DNA from 3 places in the Pantoea phyllosphaerae genome. Region 1 is predicted to be linked to each of the others. Evidence: predicted binding sites of a transcription regulator. Region 1 holds the regulator's gene; each other region holds the start of a gene.
The links. The regulator Fur, encoded in region 1, represses iron uptake genes when iron is present. The targets are predictions, from matches to a motif close to ATAATAATGAGAACNACTATCAA.
Positions count from the first base shown of each region.

Region 1 (5,900 bases):
CGGGCCGCGAGCTGGCGGTGGCGGGTGATGAAACAGACGGCTACGACGTTAACGTCGACATAACCGACAACGGCGAGAGCGCGACCGAATCGCTGGCGCGTCGCTATATCGGCGCCATCGGCGGCTCCGACAACCTGACCGGTATCGACGCCTGTATCACGCGTCTGCGTCTCAACGTAAAAGACTCGGCGCAGGTCAATGAGTCCGTCGCCAAACATCTGGGCGCGTCCGGGGTTATCCGCCTGAATAAACAGAGCGTGCAGGTGATTGTCGGCACCCAGGCAGAAAGCATCGCCACCGCAATGAAAAAAGTGCTGACGAAAGGGCCGGTCGCCTCGGCGGGCGGCGCGTCAGCAGCCCCCGCCGCGCCAGCGGTAAAGCCTCAGGCAGTGATGAACCGCGAAACCAAAGCCATTGTGACGCTGATGGCACCGGTGAGCGGCGAAGTGGTCGCCCTGGACGCAGTGCCTGATGAAGCCTTCGCCAGCAAGGCGGTCGGCGAAGGGCTGGCGATCAAGCCGACCGGTAAAACCGTAGTGGCGCCGGTTGCCGGTACCGTGGTGAAAATTTTCGATACCAACCATGCTTTCTGCCTGGAAACCGGCAGCGGCGTCGAAATTGTGGTGCATATGGGCCTCGACACCGTGGCGCTGGGCGGCAAAGGCTTTACCCGGCTGGTAGAAGAGGGCGCGACGGTCGCGGCGGGTCAGCCGGTGCTGGAGATGGATCTCGACTTCCTCAACGCCAACGCGCGTTCGATGATCAGTCCGGTTGTGATCAGCAACAGCGAAGATTTCGCCGGGCTGACGCTGCTGGCGACCGGGAAAGTGGTGGCTGGCGAAACCCCGCTTTACGAGGTAAAAGGCTAAGCCTCTAATCGCATTGCCGTAAAAAAAAACAGGTAGGAAGCGATTCCTGCCTGTTTTCGTTTTATCGCCTTAACAAACCGGTTGTTTCCCTTCGGCGCTTTGTGGATCATACTCCGTTACTTCGTGGTACAAACCACCCGCTATACGTATTGAGGATTGAGAGATGAGTGAGGCTGAAGCCCGCCCAACTAACTTTATTCGTCAGATCATCGACGAAGATTTGGCGAGCGGCAAGCACAGTAGCGTGCATACCCGTTTTCCGCCTGAGCCCAATGGCTACCTGCATATTGGCCATGCTAAATCGATCTGCCTGAACTTCGGCATTGCTCAGGACTATCAGGGTCAGTGCAACCTGCGTTTCGACGATACCAACCCGGTTAAAGAGGATATGGAGTTCGTCGAGTCCATCAAGCGCGACGTGCAGTGGCTGGGCTTTGAGTGGAGTGGTGACGTTCGTTATTCCTCAGATTACTTCGATCAGCTTTATCACTACGCGGTTGAACTGATCACCAAAGGTCTGGCCTATGTCGATGAGCTGACGCCGGAAGAGATCCGCGAATATCGCGGCACCCTGACCGCGCCGGGCAAAAACAGCCCCTGGCGCGATCGCAGCGTCGAAGAGAACCTGGCGCTGTTCGAAAAAATGCGCAACGGCGAATTTGCCGAGGGTAAGGCCTGCCTGCGCGCCAAAATCGACATGGCGTCCAGCTTTATCGTGATGCGCGATCCGGTGCTCTACCGCATTAAGTTTGCCGAGCATCACCAGACCGGCAAAAAGTGGTGCATCTATCCGATGTACGACTTTACCCACTGCATCTCCGATGCGCTGGAAAATATCACCCATTCGCTCTGTACGCTGGAGTTCCAGGATAACCGTCGCCTCTATGACTGGGTGCTGGATAATATCTCGATACCGGTGCATCCGCGCCAGTATGAGTTCTCGCGTCTCAACCTCGAATATGCGGTGATGTCGAAGCGCAAGCTGACACAGCTGGTCAACGAAAACGTGGTGGAAGGCTGGGACGATCCGCGCATGCTGACCGTTTCGGGCCTGCGCCGTCGCGGCTATACCGCCGCCTCGATCCGCGAGTTCTGCCGCCGTATTGGCGTCACCAAACAGGATAACGTGGTTGAGATGGCGTCGCTGGAATCCTGCATTCGCGACGATCTGAACGAAAACGCGCCGCGCGCCATGGCGGTGCTCGATCCGCTGAAAGTGGTGATTGAGAACCTGCCGGCTGGCCATAACGAAATCATCACCATGCCGAATCATCCGAACAGGCCGGAGATGGGCACGCGCGACGTGCCGTTTGGCCGTGAGGTCTGGATCGATCGCGCTGACTTCCGCGAAGAAGCCAATAAGCAGTACAAACGTCTGGTGCTGGGCAAAGAGGTGCGTCTGCGCAACGCCTACGTGATCCGTGCCGAGCGCGTGGCAAAAGATGAAGAGGGGAATATCACCTGCATCTACTGCACTTGCGACGTCGATACCCTGAGCAAAGATCCGGCTGACGGCCGCAAGGTAAAAGGCGTGATCCACTGGGTCTCCGCCGACCATGCGCTGCCGGCGGAATTCCGCCTTTACGATCGCCTGTTCAGCGTGCCGAACCCTGGTGCGGAAGAGGATTTCCTGACCACCATCAATCCGAACTCGCTGGAGATTCGTCAGGGGTTTGTCGAGCCAGGCTTACAGAACGCCAGCCCGGAAGCGCCTTATCAGTTTGAGCGTGAAGGCTACTTCTGTGCCGACAGCCGATATTCGCGTCCGAACCAGCTGGTGTTTAACCGCACCGTGGGCCTGCGCGACACTTGGGCGAAAATCGGCGAGTAATTTTTTCGCATTCGGCTTGATATGCATTTACGACAGGGCGAGCAATCGCCCTTTTTTATATCTGCAATTAGCGGCAAGACCATTTTTTGTTATGTAACAATCCATTATCTCTTGTCAGACCAGACTGGGAGTTGTCTGAGTTAACGAAAATTAATCAATTTCCAGATGTGAATTTCATTTTTTCAGGTAGGCTATTCGCTCTTTGAAGAGGCTATGCGGGCATAAAAAGGAAAAATGATGACAGCTCTTGGTCAGGAAGCAAAACACAGCGTGGTAGTTTTACATCAGTTAATCGAACGTATATTCAATCAGCCTTCAGGCGAAGACGATACCTTCGATCTGCTGCTCTCGCACTTCCATCCCGATTTCCGCATGGTCACACCCCAGGGGCGACTGCTCGATTTGAATCAAACTGAAGCGTTGTTTCGGCAGCTGCAGGGGCGTCGCGAAGGCATGCGCATCGCCACCAGCGAACACGCGGTGATCTCTCAGAGCAAAGATGAGATCACTATTCAGTATCGCGAGCTGCAGATGATGAACGGCAGCGATCAGGCGCGCATTTCGCTGGCGATCCTCGACTGCACTACCTCAATCCCCCGCTGGCGCTACCTGCACGAAACGCTGGTCGCCTGACGGCCATAAAAAAAGCCGGTACATAGACCGGCTTATAGCATTACTGCATAGCACACATTTTTACTGATCGTGGAGCGTTTCGTCTTCGCGGCAATCGCCCAGCGAGCAGTGTCCATAGAGATAAAGGCTATGGTTCGTCAGCTTGATGCCGTGACGGGTAGCAATATCTCGCTGGCGTGATTCGATTGATTCATCGCTGAATTCGATGACTTTGCCGCAGTCGAGGCAGATCAGGTGATCGTGATGATGCTGCTGGGTCAGTTCGAAAACCGATTTTCCACCTTCGAAGTTATGACGCGTAACGATGCCCGCATCGTCAAACTGATTCAGTACGCGATAAACGGTAGCCAGACCAATCTCTTCGCCCATATCAATCAGGCGTTTATACAGATCTTCCGCGCTGACGTGATGGCACTGAGGTTCCTGAAGCACTTCCAGAATTTTCAGTCTGGGCAGCGTGACTTTCAGGCCAGCCTTCTTTAATGCGGTATTGTTGTCAGTCATGCGGATATTGTCCTGTTACTTTGCTGGTTACTTGAGGCGCCTTGCCTTGAATGTCGTTCGGTGTCTATTCTCATTTGCGTCTCATTATAGAGGCGAAGTTTTGAAATGAAAACCGAGGGAAACGCCTGAAATCAACACGGGCTGTAAGAAGAAGCGTAACGGCGCCGGGCGGAGAAATGCAGGAGGTTCGTTATCATCTCGCTAACTTCCTGACCTCGCGGAAGAAATAAGCAGATAACCGATGTGGGTATTGTACAGAATCAGAGATAAAAGTTAAAAATCTGTAGCTATTATTTCTATAGGAAAAACCATTAACTCAATGTGAGCCAGCGCCCACATTGAGTATGTGGCTAATCAGGCGTCGATGATGGCCTGCAGCTGCAGCTCATCGTGAATCTGCTTAACCCAGGCTTCGACGCGCTGGTTGGTTAGTTCCGGCTGACGATCTTCGTCAATCGCCAGGCCAAGGAAGTGTTTGTCATCCGCCAGACCTTTAGAGGCTTCGAAGTGGTAGCCTTCGGTCGGCCAGTGGCCGACGATCACCGCGCCGTTCGGCTCGATGATGTCGCGAATCGTGCCCATCGCGTCGCAGAAATACTCTGCATAGTCTTCCTGATCGCCACAGCCGAACAGTGCGACCAGCTTGCCGTTGAAATCGATCTCCTCCAGCGTCGGGAAGAAGTCGTCCCAGTCGCACTGCGCTTCGCCGTAGTACCAGGTTGGAATGCCCAACAGCAGGATATCGAACGCCTCGAGATCTTCTTTCGTGCTCTTGGCAATGTCATGCACTTCCGCAACCTCTTTGCCCAGCTGTTTCTGGATCATTTTTGCAATGTTTTCGGTGTTGCCGGTATCGCTGCCAAAGAAGATGCCTACGATTGCCATGGAGTAAATAACCTCTTAAATCCTGATGATGAGTGCATGCGCAGAGCGCACAATTAAGCGAATGATAGCAGAGCGGGCAAAAGGGCGGAACTCGAAAAGCCGCTCCATTTGCTTCTGCGTGCGCTTTACGCTATTCAGCCCAGTTTGAGTTGCGCCAGCAGCATTTGTTCAATCAGTTCGCTGCGGCTGATGTTGCGCTGCTCAGCCAGGGTGTTTAACGCATCCACGGCTTCGCTGGTCATTTTGAGTTCGACACGACGCAGCCCGCGCACCTTGTCACGTTTCAGTTGATTGCGCTTATTGATGCGCAGCTGTTCATCACGCGAGAGCGGACTGGTTTTCGGTCGACCGGGCCGACGCTCGTTTGCAAACAGATCCAGCGTAGTGCGGTCAGTGTGTTCTTTTGCCATGGGTTAGTAAAACTAGCGGCGCGAGCAGGCGCGTTTATAACGAAATGGGCCATTACCGCGGCAAAAAAATAGGCAGCGGCAAAATTTAGCGCGCCATCATACTCCAGCCGAAGTGATGACGCCAATGGTAAACCGCGAACGGCAAGCTTTTGCTTTTAAAGCGCAAAAAAGCGGCGGACGCTGCGCAATACGGCATCAGGTTTCTCGGCGTGCACCCAGTGGCCGGCGCCGCTGATGACGTGCGCATGTGCCGCAGGAAACTGACGCAGCAGCGCATCGCGATGCTGGTTGTCGAGATAGGGCGAGTCGCCGCCGCGTATAAAGAGCGCGGGATGCGGCCAGGGCGGCACCGCTTCCCAGCCAGATATTGTAGCGTAATTTTCCCATAGCGCCGGAACGTTGAAGCGCCACTCGCCATCCTGAAACGATTTGAGAATAAACTGGATGACGCCTTCTTCTTTTATATGGGCGCGCATCACCTGCGCGGCCTCGCTGCGCTGGCGCACACCTGCGGCGCTAACGGCGCGGATGGCGGCGAAAATCTCGTCGTGGCGTCGCGTCTGATAATCCACCGGCGCGATGTCGATCATCACCAGCCTCTCCAGGCGCTGCGGCGCCAGCGCGCTCATCGCCATGGCGATTTTTCCGCCCATTGAGTGGCCAATAACGGCGGCACGATCGATCTGATGCGCATCCAGGGTGTCGAGCATATCCTGCGCCATGGCGCGATAGCTCATCTCGTCGGCACGCGGCGACAGGCCGTGGTTG
Region 1 covers NZ_JBPFDE010000003.1:34,786-40,685, reverse strand. The annotation lists gene nagE (N-acetylglucosamine-specific PTS transporter subunit IIBC) at 1-869, shown strand, start outside; gene glnS (glutamine--tRNA ligase) at 1,033-2,700, shown strand; gene ACR6A7_RS05550 (hypothetical protein) at 2,938-3,333, shown strand; gene fur (ferric iron uptake transcriptional regulator) at 3,394-3,837, opposite strand; gene fldA (flavodoxin FldA) at 4,192-4,722, opposite strand; gene ybfE (LexA regulated protein) at 4,857-5,132, opposite strand; gene ybfF (esterase) at 5,288-5,900, opposite strand, start outside.

Region 2 (5,900 bases), on a different contig from region 1:
CGAAGCGAATGCCGGGAATAATTTCGGTCGAGTCGGTCGCGGCGATATTGTCCTCGAAGTAGAGCGAGCTGAGGGTCGCGCTGTTCTTGCTGCTGCGATCCGCCGCGTTGCCGCTGACGCCGCCGATATTCACGCCCGCCTGATTGGCGGCCTGCATCGAGGCGGGATCGTTCAGCCTGTCATGGTTCCACTCCGCGCCCAGCGTCACCGTCTGGTCGCGCAGCCAGTCGAGCGGGAAGTTAATCTCCGCGTTGCCGCGATAGCTCTCCAGTCGGCTGGTGGCGAAGGTGTTGCTGTTGATCATCCCTTCCACGCTGCCGGCGGTGCCTTCCTGCAGGCGCGTGTTGTTGGTTTTCTCGTAATTGAACGTCAGCTTCGACAGGCCCCAGTCCCAGATGCCGTTGTGCGCCAGGCCGTAAGACTGGCGGTAAAGACGGTTGGTTTCGCTGCCGACCAGCGACTCGACCAGGCCGTTGGCGCTGTTATTGCCGTTGCTGTTTTGCGTGTCGCCCGCGTATATGTTGCCCTGGCGGCTGTAGCCGTATGAGAAATCAAGGATCTGCTCTGGCGTTATTTTCCAGGAGAGCACGCCGTTAATATCTTTATTACGCACGCCTTCGCGACCCGCGGCCCAGGAGCCGTTCTGCGCGGTATTAATGTCCCAGGCGTCGGCGTCGGTTTTATTGAGGTTGCCATAGAGGCGCATGGTCAGGGCTTCGCCCGCCAGCGGCCCGCTCAGGCTAAAGTTGGCGCGTTTGGTCGCGCCCTCTTTGCTCTCTTCAGGCTGGTTGGTATACAGCGAGAGCGAGCCGTGCCAGTCATTGGTTGGTCGTTTGGTGATGATATTCACCACGCCACCCGCTGCGCCGGAGCCATAGCGCGCCGCCGCCGGGCCGCGGATCACTTCGATACGCTCCACCATTTCTGGCGGCACCCAGTTGCTGTCCCCGCGCGAATCGCGTTCGCCGCGCCAGCTGTAGCGCACCGCGTTGCGCGAGGAAACCGGCACGCCGTCAATCAGGATCAGGGTATTTTCCGGCCCCATGCCGCGAATATCGATCTGGCGGTTGTTGCCGCGGCTGCCGCTGGCGCCGTTGCCGGTCAGATTAACGCCAGGCATCTTACGGATGATGTCGGAGAGGTCGTTTACCGGCGGGCTTTTTTCAATATCTTTGGCGGTAATGGTGGAGACGCCGGGCTGCTGCTTGAGGATCTGTTCGGCGGTGACCAGCATCGTCTCGTCGTCAGCCAGCTTTTCAGTCTCTTCCGCGCCGACGCCGGTGGCGCTCAACATGCCGACCATCAGCAGGGCGCAAGGGCGCTTTCTGAAATCTACCGTTACATTCACTTAAACTTTCTCCCTGATACGTTAATGAGTGTAAGTAAATGCGCATGATAGTGATAATGATTCTCATTGTATAGTTGATGTCAGCATATTTACATTGCTGGACAATAGGTTAAAAAACGGCCTATACGTCACGCTAATGCCTGTTACGGCAATGCTTAGCTTTTTTTCGCATTTGTTAAGCCAGCCCCTTCTCCTTGAGAATGAAGCCGTCTGGCCGTATGGATACATATCCACTTTTCCCGCAAGGGATTTTATTTGATCAGGAGAAAGGTCCCCGTGAAACTCATGCAACGTGTCACCCTTATTGCTCTCGCTCTGGCCGCACAGGGCGCGATGGCCGCCGACGCCTCGGTGCCCACCGACAGCTCGCTGCATGTGCAAGCCGATCCCGCGCTGAAAAGCCTGGTGCCTGCCGCTATTCTGCAGCGCGGCTATATTGTCGCCGGGACTAACCCCAATACGCCGCCGACCACCTTCTATAAAGAAGACAATAAAACCCTGGCCGGGCGCGAAATCGACGTGATGAACGCCGTCGGCGAACGGTTGGGCGTCGCGGTACAGTGGCGCGACACCGGCGGCTTCGACAATATCATTCCCGGCCTGAAAACCGGCCGCTACGATGTGGCGCTCTCCAATATCAACGCCACTCAGGCGCGCCTGAAGCAGGTCGATTTCGTCGGCTACTACAACGCCAGCCGCCTCGGCATTATCTCTCTGAAAAGCGCCAGTATCGCGCCGTTCACCACCTTCGACGCGGTCTGCGGCAAAGAGGTCGGCGCGGGGGCGGGCACCACGCAGATCACCCGTCTGGAAGAGGCGAGCAAAGCCTGCGAAAGCGCAGGCAAACCGCCGATTAAAATCGCCGTTTTCCCGGATCGTCCTGCTGGCGTGCAGGCGGTGGTCAGCGGACGCGTGCCGATGTTCTTCGGGCCTTACGAAGGGCTGACCTGGCAGGTGAAGCTGATCAAACCGCTGACCATGAGCGGCGAGATCAGCGTCAACGATGCGCCGGTTTCCGTGGCGTTCCCGAAAGATTCACCGCTGGAGCCCGCAGTACAGGCGGCGCTCAATTCGCTGATCAAAGACGGCAGCTACCAGAAGATCCTCGATCGCTGGGAGATCGGCTTCGGCGCGGTGAAAGAGGCGAAACGTAATCAGGAGATCTTCCAGTGAACCCGGAACCGCATCGCGCTGACGAGCTACGCATCGTCGGCAAACGCTACTATGGCCGCTGGCTGAGCGCGCTGCTGGTGCTGCTGTGCGTAGTGGCGATGGCCCACTCGATGATCAATAACCCACGCTTCGAATGGGGCGTTATCGCCGACAACTTTACCGAAGTGTCGATTCTGCAGGGCGTTTTAATGACCCTGCAGCTGACGGCAATTTCGGTGGTGCTGGGATTCGCCTTCGGCACGGTGCTGGCGCTGATGCGCCTCTCCTCGAATCCGGTACTGGTGGCGGTAAGCTGGGCCTATACCTGGTTTTTTCGCGGCGTGCCGATGCTGGTGCAGCTGTTTCTGTGGTACAACATCGCCGCACTCTATCCCACGCTCTCCCTGTCGCTGCCGGGCGTCGGCGAACTCTGGAGCGCCCAGTCCAACGCGCTGGTCAGTCCGTTCAGCGCTGCCGTTATCGCGCTGGTGATGCACCAGTCCGCCTACGCGGCGGAGATCGTGCGCGCCGGCATCCAGAGCGTTGGCAACGGGCAGCTTGAGGCGGCGCGCGCGCTCGGCTATCGGCCGGCGCAGATATTCCGCTTCACCATCCTGCCGCAGGCGATGCGCGCCATTCTGCCGCCGGCAGGCAATGAGGTGATCGGCCAGCTAAAAACCACGGCGGTGGTGTCGGTGATCTCGCTGCAGGATGTGCTCTTTTCCGCGCAGATCATCTATCAGCGCACCTATGAGGTGATCCCGCTGCTGCTGGTGGCGACGCTCTGGTATCTGCTGATGACCTCGGTGCTGTCGGTCGGGCAGTTCTATGTCGAACGCTATTTCTCGCGCGGCGTGTCGCGCGGTCAGTCGCGCACCCTGTGGCGCAGCCTGCTCAACGGCTTTACGCCGACGCGCAGCGAAAGGAGTATCACCAATGGCTGAGGCAATCGCTCTGCGTAACGTGACCAAACGCTTTTCCGGCGTCACCGTTCTTGACGAGGTTGATCTGGATATTCCCGCCGGTTCGGTGACGGTGATCCTCGGGCCGTCCGGCTCGGGCAAATCGACGCTGCTGCGCTGCATCAACCACCTGGAAAAGCTGGACGGCGGCACTATCCGCATCGGCGGCGAGCTGGTGGGTTACCGACAGAAAGGGCAGGCGCTGCATGAGCTGAGCAGCGGCGAGGTAGCGCGCCAGCGCCGCGACATCGGTATGGTATTTCAGCAGTTCAACCTCTTTCCTCATCGCACGGTGCTGCAAAACATCGCCGACGCGCCGATACGCGTGAAAAAAGCGCCGCGCCAGCAGGTTATGGAAAAAGCGCGCGCGCTGCTGCAGCAGGTCGGGCTGGCGGGGCGCGAAGAGGAGTGGCCGCAAAATTTGTCGGGCGGACAGCAGCAGCGCGTCGCCATCGCCCGCGCGCTGGCGATGGATCCCGGCGTGCTGCTGTTTGACGAGCCGACTTCCGCGCTCGATCCCGAACTGGTGGGCGAGGTGCTGCAGGTGATTAAGCAGCTGGCGCATTCCGGCATCACCATGGTGATCGTCACGCACGAGATCGGCTTCGCGCGCGAAATCGCCGACACCCTGGTGTTTATGGAGAGCGGCCGGATCGTTGCCGCCGGGCCGACGCAGCAGGTGCTTGACGATCCCAACAACGGACGCGTGCGCAACTTCATCGCAACGGTGCTCTGAGCGCCATTTCTCCGCAGGACGATCATGACCGACAGTATGCACAGCGCCCACTGGGGCGCATTTCGCGCGCGCCGCGACGGCGATAGCCTGACGATTACCCCTTTCAGCGCCGACCCCGATCCCAGCCCGCTGCTGGCGAATCTGCACAACGCGCTCGCGCATCCGGCGCGCGTGGCGCGCCCGATGATACGGCGCGGCTGGCTGGAGAACGGGCCGGGTCCCGACGCGCGCCGCGGTCTGGACAGCTACGTAGCGGTGAGCTGGGAAGAGGCGTACGCGCGGGTGGCGGACGAACTAGGGCGCGTCGGGGAGCGCTATGGGCCGGCCGGTATTTTCGGCGGATCTTACGGCTGGTCGAGCGCCGGGCGCTTTCATCATGCGCAAAGTCAGGTGCACCGCTTTCTGAATACCGTGCTGGGCGGCTATGTGCGCTCGGTCAACAGCTACAGCTCCGGCGCGGCCTCGGTGCTGCTGCCGCATATCGTCGGCGATATGAACGAGATTGCGCGGCGCGGCGTCAGCTGGGAGTCGATCGCAGAGCATAGCGAAGTCGTGCTGGCGTTCGGCGGACTGGCGCTGAAAAATTCCCAGGTGGCGAGCGGCGGCCTTAGCGAGCACACCGAGCGCGGCTTTATGCAGTGCGCCGCCCGACGCGGCACGCGTTTTATCTCCGTTAGCCCGCTGAAAAGCGATCTGCCTGATGAAGCAGGCGGTGAATGGCTACCGCTGATCCCCGGCAGCGACGCGGCCCTGATGCTCGCGCTGCTGCATGAGCTGACCACGCAGGGCCTGACCGACGACGACTTTCTGGCGCGCTATACCCACGGCTGGCCGACGCTCAAAGCCTATCTGCTGGGCGAAGAAGACGGCATCACGCGTGATGCCGACTGGGCCGCCGATCTCTGCGGCCTGCCCGCGGCGCAGATCCGCGCGCTGGCGCATGCACTGCACGGCAAACGCGTAGTGATTACCGTGGCGCACGCCCTGCAGCGGGCGCAGCATGGCGAGCAGCCGGTCTGGCTGGGCCTGGCGCTGGCAGCCGCGCTGGGTCAGCCAGGCCTGCCCGGGGGCGGTTTTACCTATGCGCTCGGCGCGCTGGGGCACTATGGCAAACACCATAATCTGGCGAGTTTTCCGGCGCTGCCGCAGGGTAAAAACGGCATCGATCGCTTTATTCCGGTAGCGCGCATCGCCGATATGCTGCTGCATCCCGGCGAAAAATTTCACTATAACGGCCGCCATCTGACCTATCCCGACATTCGGCTGGCCTACTGGGCAGGCGGTAACCCGTTTCATCATCATCAGGATCTGGCGCGGCTGCGTCACGCCTTTTGCCGTCTTGATACGCTGATCGTCCATGAGAGCGCCTGGACGGCCAGCGCGCGCCACGCGGATATCGTGTTGCCCGCCACCATGACGCTGGAGCGCGAAGATGTTGGCGGCGCGCCGACCGATCGCCATCTTATCGCCATGCAGCCGGTGGCGGCCCCGTACGGCGAGGCGCGGGACGATTACCAGATTTTCAGCGAGCTGGCGCGGCGCCTGGGACGAGAGGCGGCGTTTACCGAAGGGCGCGACGCGCGCGGCTGGCTTGAACATCTTTATGCGCAGCTGCAGGAGAAGCTGGCGGCGCATCAGGTCAGGCTGCCCGATTTCGCCGCTTTCTGGCGGGAAGGCGTGGTGACGCTGCCGCAGCTGCAGG
Region 2 covers NZ_JBPFDE010000002.1:275,144-281,043, forward strand. The annotation lists gene ACR6A7_RS04540 (TonB-dependent siderophore receptor) at 1-1,303, opposite strand, end outside; gene ACR6A7_RS04545 (ABC transporter substrate-binding protein) at 1,634-2,521, shown strand; gene ACR6A7_RS04550 (amino acid ABC transporter permease) at 2,518-3,444, shown strand; gene ACR6A7_RS04555 (amino acid ABC transporter ATP-binding protein) at 3,437-4,198, shown strand; gene ACR6A7_RS04560 (molybdopterin-dependent oxidoreductase) at 4,223-5,900, shown strand, end outside.
Region 2: ACR6A7_RS04540 (TonB-dependent siderophore receptor) is a predicted target of Fur. The motif match lies at 1,393-1,415, and genes of this name have one in related genera.

Region 3 (5,900 bases), on a different contig from region 1:
GGCTGCCCGCAGTCATGCGGGCAGCCGCTTATTTATCCCAGCACGCTTTTTACGCAGGATTTAAAGATATTCACCCCGATCTCCAGCGCGTTGAGATCGAAGCGCATGTCGGGATGGTGCAGGCCTGGCGTCAGGTTGGTCCCCAGTCCCCAGAAGCCCGCCTTAACGTGAGGGCGCTTGACCGGATAGAAAAAGAAATCTTCGCTGCCCGGCGTGGTTTTTGCCTCCAGTAAGCCCTCTTCGCCCAGCACCTCGGTAATCGCCGCGCGGATCACCGCCGTCGCGTCATCATGGATCTCCGCCGCCGGCATCTCTTTCAGTACCACCACCTGAGCCGATGCGCCCAGCGCCGCGACGCTGTGCTGGATCGCCTGAGTGACCTTCTCCTTCAGCATCGCCATCGGCGCGTTCTCCTGTGAACGCAGATCCCAGACCACGCGCGCCTCGTCGGGCACCGAGTTAGTGACGCCAGCGTCGCAGAGAAAGCGCGTCGCTTTTACGCTCCAGTTCAGCCCCGGCGAGAGATGAATGGCGTTGACGGCATTGACCGCCTGCACCGCCGCATCCAGCGCGTTAATGCCGAGATGCGGACGCGCGGCGTGCGCGGGCGCGCCTTTAATGGTGGCCTCCAGCGTCGAGCAGGCGGAGTAGAGCACCGCTGGCGTCGCCTGCCCCACCACGCACTCCTCCAGCGGCCGCAAATGGAAACCGAAGATCATCTCCACGTCATCCAGCGCGCCGCCCTCTACCATCGCCAGCGCGCCAGCGCCCAGCTCTTCGGCTGGCTGGAACAGAATTTTCAGCCGCCCTTTTTTCACCGCCCCCTCCGCCAGCAGCTCCTGCGCGGCGGTCAGCACCACAGAAGCGTGGCCATCATGGCCGCAGGTGTGGCGCGCGCAGGCAACGCCGTCGATGATATGGCCGAGCGCGTCCATGTCGGCGCGCAGCGCCAGCACCGGACCCGGTACGCCGCTGTCGATCTCCGCCACGATGCCGGTGGTCTGATTGATATTGCGCGTCACCTTCAGCCCGGCTTTCTCCAGCTGCCCGGCAATATAGGCGGAGGTTTTAACCTCCTGAAAGCCCAGTTCTGGAATCTCATGCAGATAGTGATAGTGCTCTAAGACCTTTGACACCGCTTCTCTCCTAAACAAAAAGACGCATAACGAACATCGCGATCGCCGCATTGATGACGCTTACCAGCATCAGCAGCGGCCAGTATTTTTTCGGCACGTCGGCCACGCCCAGCAGGCGGCCCATGTACTGCAGCTGCGACCCCATCAAAAAAATGGCGGGCGCCAGAATAGTGATATCCGCGCCGGTCACTATCCCTTTGGTCAGCAGGCTCACCGCTACGCCGGTACCGGCTGAAGAGGAGAGCCAGGCGGTCAGCAGTACGGTAATCGCTTCGCCCGGCAGGCCAAACAGCCCCATTACCGGCGCGAACAGCTGGCCGAGAAACGGCATAATGCCGAGTAAATTAAGCACCTCCGCCAGTACATAGGCCATCACCACGTTCGGCATCAGGTTATGAATGGCAATATGGAAACCTTTGCGCGCGCCAGCGACAAAAATATCAAAAGGGTTCTGACTGCTTTTTACCGCGCCGTTATTTTCCATCGCTGAAATCCTTCTTATAAACACTGTTTAACACACAACGCGTCAGCGCCGCACCGACAAATTTAAGAACGAACATCAAGGCGAGCGGAATAATAATCGGCAGCGTCATTGAGGCGAACAGCGCCGACCCGATAGCAAAATAGTTATTGATCAATCCTGCGCCGGAATATTGCCAGGCGCTCATCACCACAATATCTTTTTTCGTTACCTGACCGCGGTCATACATCTCTTTGGTCAGCGCGGCGCCCGCATCGGTGCTTTGCAGATCGGTGATCAGCGCTAGCCCGCAGCGCCCCGGCAGCCCCATCAGCGGCTGCAGCAGCGGCGTCAGCAGCTTGTGCGCCGCGCGCATCGCGCCGTAGTGGGTAAAAATTTCCAGCACGCCCAGCGCCAGCATGACGGTCGGCGTCAGCGAGAGCGCAAAGAGAAAGCCCGCTTTGGCGCTCAGTCCGCCCGCGCCGAGAAAGGTATTGCTGGCGGGATCCTTCATGGTGCCGAAGCTGCCGCCCAGCGTGGTGAAGTCAAAGGCACCCAGCCAGTGAAAGCCCTCTACCTGGTACAGCAATCCTGAAAAAAAGAGGATAGCCACAATCAGTGCCAGATAACTTCCTTTGCTGGCTGAAACCCGTTCGCCTGTCAGCGTTATTTTTTCTTCAGACATGGTTATTCCCTGCGACTAGTTTATCAGTTGCGATATATGGAACTCTGACGGTTGCAGGATTTATGCCAGCCGTCGCATAACGTCTCTTTTGAAAATAAAGTTTTCCTCGCTTTCGCTTTTAAATAAATAACTGGTCAAATCTGCATCGCTTTATATTTATCCGCGCCAGGCTGGCGCAGCGAATATTGCCCTTTTTCCAACTTCGCACAGGAAGTAAGCCGCTCTGCACCATTAATACGCATCAGCTTTGCACTAACGTAGTGCGAAGCATAACGGGTCAAGGAATGATAATCGCTCGCATTCAAATAGCTAAATAATTCTATTTAAATCAATGAGATAAAATGTGATTTTTTCGTAAAAAACTATCTTTCCCCGCGCTTTATGGTGCATAATTCATCACTTATCACCTGTTTACTTATTTTGCCTCTATAAAGGAATCGCTAATGCTGACTGCTGAAATGACCGCGCGTCTTAACGATCAACTTAACCTCGAATTTTTCTCCGCGAATCTCTATTTGCAGATGAGCGCGTGGTGCAGCGATAAAGGTCTGGAAGGCGCAGCGGCGTTTCTGAAAGAGCACTCTCGCGAAGAGATGGAGCATATGCAGCGCCTGTTCGACTACCTGAGCGATACGGGCGCGATGCCGGTGCTGGGCTCTATCGCCGCGCCGCCGGTCGCCTATAACTCCCTGCCGGAGCTGCTGGAGCAGGCGCTGGAGCATGAGAAGCTGATTACGCGCAAGATCAACGAGCTGGCGCATGCGGCCATTACTTCCCTCGACTACTCCACCTTCAATTTCCTGCAGTGGTACGTGGCTGAGCAGCACGAAGAAGAGAAGCTGTTCAAAACCGTGCTGGATAAGCTGGCGCTGGTGGGCCACAAAGGCGAAGGCCTGTTCCTGGTCGATAAAGATCTGGCGCGTATGAATGCGGAAAGCCACGGCGCTAACTAGTACCTTTGTTGTTGCCTTTAAAGACGAATAGACAGCATAAAAAGTCAATAAGCGGGTGAGATGGCCCGAAGAGCAAAGCGTCCCGCGACAGGGAGGTCGCGGGCCGAGCGAGCAAGGATGCGTAAAGCGACTTTGCGATCGGGCCATCTCACCTGCTGTCGCGCCTCGCTCGCAAACATCTCTTCTTGGTTTTACAAGCTAAACCGCCCGCCCTTCTCGCCGTTGATCCACAGCTCGCGCCGCTCGCCAGCAGGCAGCAACACCTCAATCTCACGCCACGCTGGCTGATAGTCGCCGCGCTTCTCCAGCGTCAGCTCAAGACGATCGCCGCTGCTGCGCAGCGCCCAGCGCATCCAGAGCGCATTGCCCTGCCGCCAGCCGTGACTCTCGCCGTCGTCGTCGAAAAACTCGCCCTCGGTGCGCGCTTCGCCCGGCGCAGGCCACAGCTGCAGTTCGCGCACGCTGTCGAGCCGCGCATCGGTGGTGCTTTCGCAGCGTCCCAGCGGAATGGCGGAACCGGCGCGCGCCAGCAGCGGCAAGCGATCGAGCGGCGCGTCCAGCGTCACGGTCTGGCCGCCCGCCAGCCACTGGCCGCTGTGCCAGTCATACCAGCCGTGGGCGTTGCGCGGCAGATAGACCTCGCGCTCGCGGCTGCCCTCCTCCACCACGCTGGCCACCAGCAGATCGCGCCCCAGCAGAAAGTCGTCGTTTTCGCGGTACGTCTCACTGTCCTCTTCGTGATCGAGGAAAGTGGGACGCAGCATCGGCTCATCCTGCGCGCTCGCCTGCCACAGCAGGGTGTAGAGATAGGGCATCAGGCGGTAGCGCAGACGGATCGCCTCGCGGATCAGCGGCGTCACCTCCGGATACATCCAGGGTTCGTTCACGGTGTGATCGTCGTTCCAGGAGTGGATGGTGAAGCGCGGATGCATCACGCCGTTCTGCACCCAGCGCACAAAGAGTTCGGCATCCGGCTTGTCGCCGGAGAAGCCGCCGACGTCGTGACCGACGTTAAACAGGCCCGAAAGGCTCATGCCTAGTCCCATGCGGATGTTGTAGCGCAGCGTCTGCCAGCTGGTGCGGTTATCTCCGCTCCACGTCTGCACGTAGCGCTGCATCCCGGCACAGCCGGAACGGGAGATCAGATAGGGCCGCTTCTCCGGCGCGAAGCGCTGCTGCGCCTCCAGCGAGGCGCGCATCATCAGCAGCGGCATCACCGGGCGAATGTGTTTGATGGCGATGCTCTGCCCGAACCCGTGGCAGCGCGCTTCGCCGTCCCACACTTCATATTCGTTGTTATCGTTCCAGGTCGCGTCGATGCCCTTCTCCAGCAGCTGCGCGGTCACGTTCTCCTGCCACCAGCGCACCGCCTGCGGATGCGTAAAGTCGAGGTGCGATCCCTCATCGTCCCAGAACACCGAACGCTCGGGGCGATCCTGCTCCGAGTCGCGAATAAACAGCCCCTGCGACGCCACTTCCTGATAGCGCGGATGATCCTGCAGCAGGCAGGGTTTGATATTGGCCGCCAGCTTCATGCCTGCCGCGTGGAACGCCTCGCTCATGCCGTTGGGATTCGGCACCTTGTCGTAGTTCCAGTTAAAGACATAGCGCTTGTTGTTGATTGAGGTGTAGCCCGAGGAGAGCTGAAACGAGTCGCAGGGGATCTCATGCTCGCGGCAGAGGCGGATGAAGCCCTGTAGCTGCTGCTGCGCATCCGGCGCGTCGGTGTAGTGCATGGTCGAGCCGCTGTAGCCCAGGCTCCACTTAGGCTGAAAAATAGTGCGGCCGGTCAGGCGCACAAAGGCCTTCGTCACATCCAGTAGCTTCGGCCCCAGCATCAGGTAGTAGTCGAGATCGCCCGCCTCAGCGCGGTAGCGGCGATAGGGCAGATGGTAGTTGTCCAGCTCGTTGCCGAGATCGAGCCAGCTGCTGCTCAGGTTGTCGTAAAACAGGCCAAAGCTCACGCCGTCGCGCTGCGTCAGGGTAAAGGGAATATGCTTATAGAGCGGATCGGTGCTGGCGGCGTTATAGCCCATCGCATCGAGGTTGCGCATCTCAAAGCGACGGCCGCTGCGGTTCAAGTCACCGCTCTTTTCGCCGAGGCCGTAGACGCGATCCTGCGGCTGACGGCGCTGATAGTGCTCCACCCCGTCGCCGTGCGCGTTCAGCAGATAGGCGCCGGTGTGGCGATCGGCCGCCAGCGGCTGCCACTGCCCCTGGTGATAATGCTCCCAGCTCAGGCAGAGCGGATGATGCACCGTTACGCGCAGCCGGTCGGTGCTGATGCGCAGCTGGTTCGCCTCGTGCTCCAGCTGAAAGCCCGGCAGCCCAAACCCGTCGAGGGATTCGCGCTCGCGCCCCTCCCAGGGCACGTCGTCCCCTGGTGCGATGCTCCAGGTCCGGTTCAGGGCCAGCTCGCCGTCGCGCTTCAGCAGCACGCGCATCAGACCTGACTCCAGCACATACAGGCGCAGCAGATGGCGGTTATCCACCTTCAGCTCGACAAAGTGATCGGCGTGCTGACTCAGCGTCCAGTTCTTCAGGGTTTTCATAACGGTGTCCTTATTGTTCCGTGCTGCGCTGACGACGTTCGGCGATAAACATCACCAGGAAAATCGCGCCCACCAGGTCGAAAAAGCCCATGGCGACGAACAGCGGATTAAAAC
Region 3 covers NZ_JBPFDE010000008.1:171,267-177,166, reverse strand. The annotation lists gene ACR6A7_RS12880 (M20 peptidase aminoacylase family protein) at 33-1,136, opposite strand; gene ACR6A7_RS12875 (YjiG family protein) at 1,147-1,620, opposite strand; gene ACR6A7_RS12870 (nucleoside recognition domain-containing protein) at 1,610-2,281, opposite strand; gene ftnA (non-heme ferritin) at 2,725-3,234, shown strand; gene ACR6A7_RS12860 (glycoside hydrolase family 31 protein) at 3,426-5,786, opposite strand; gene ACR6A7_RS12855 (MFS transporter) at 5,797-5,900, opposite strand, start outside.
Region 3: ftnA (non-heme ferritin) is a predicted target of Fur. The motif match lies at 2,566-2,588, and genes of this name have one in related genera.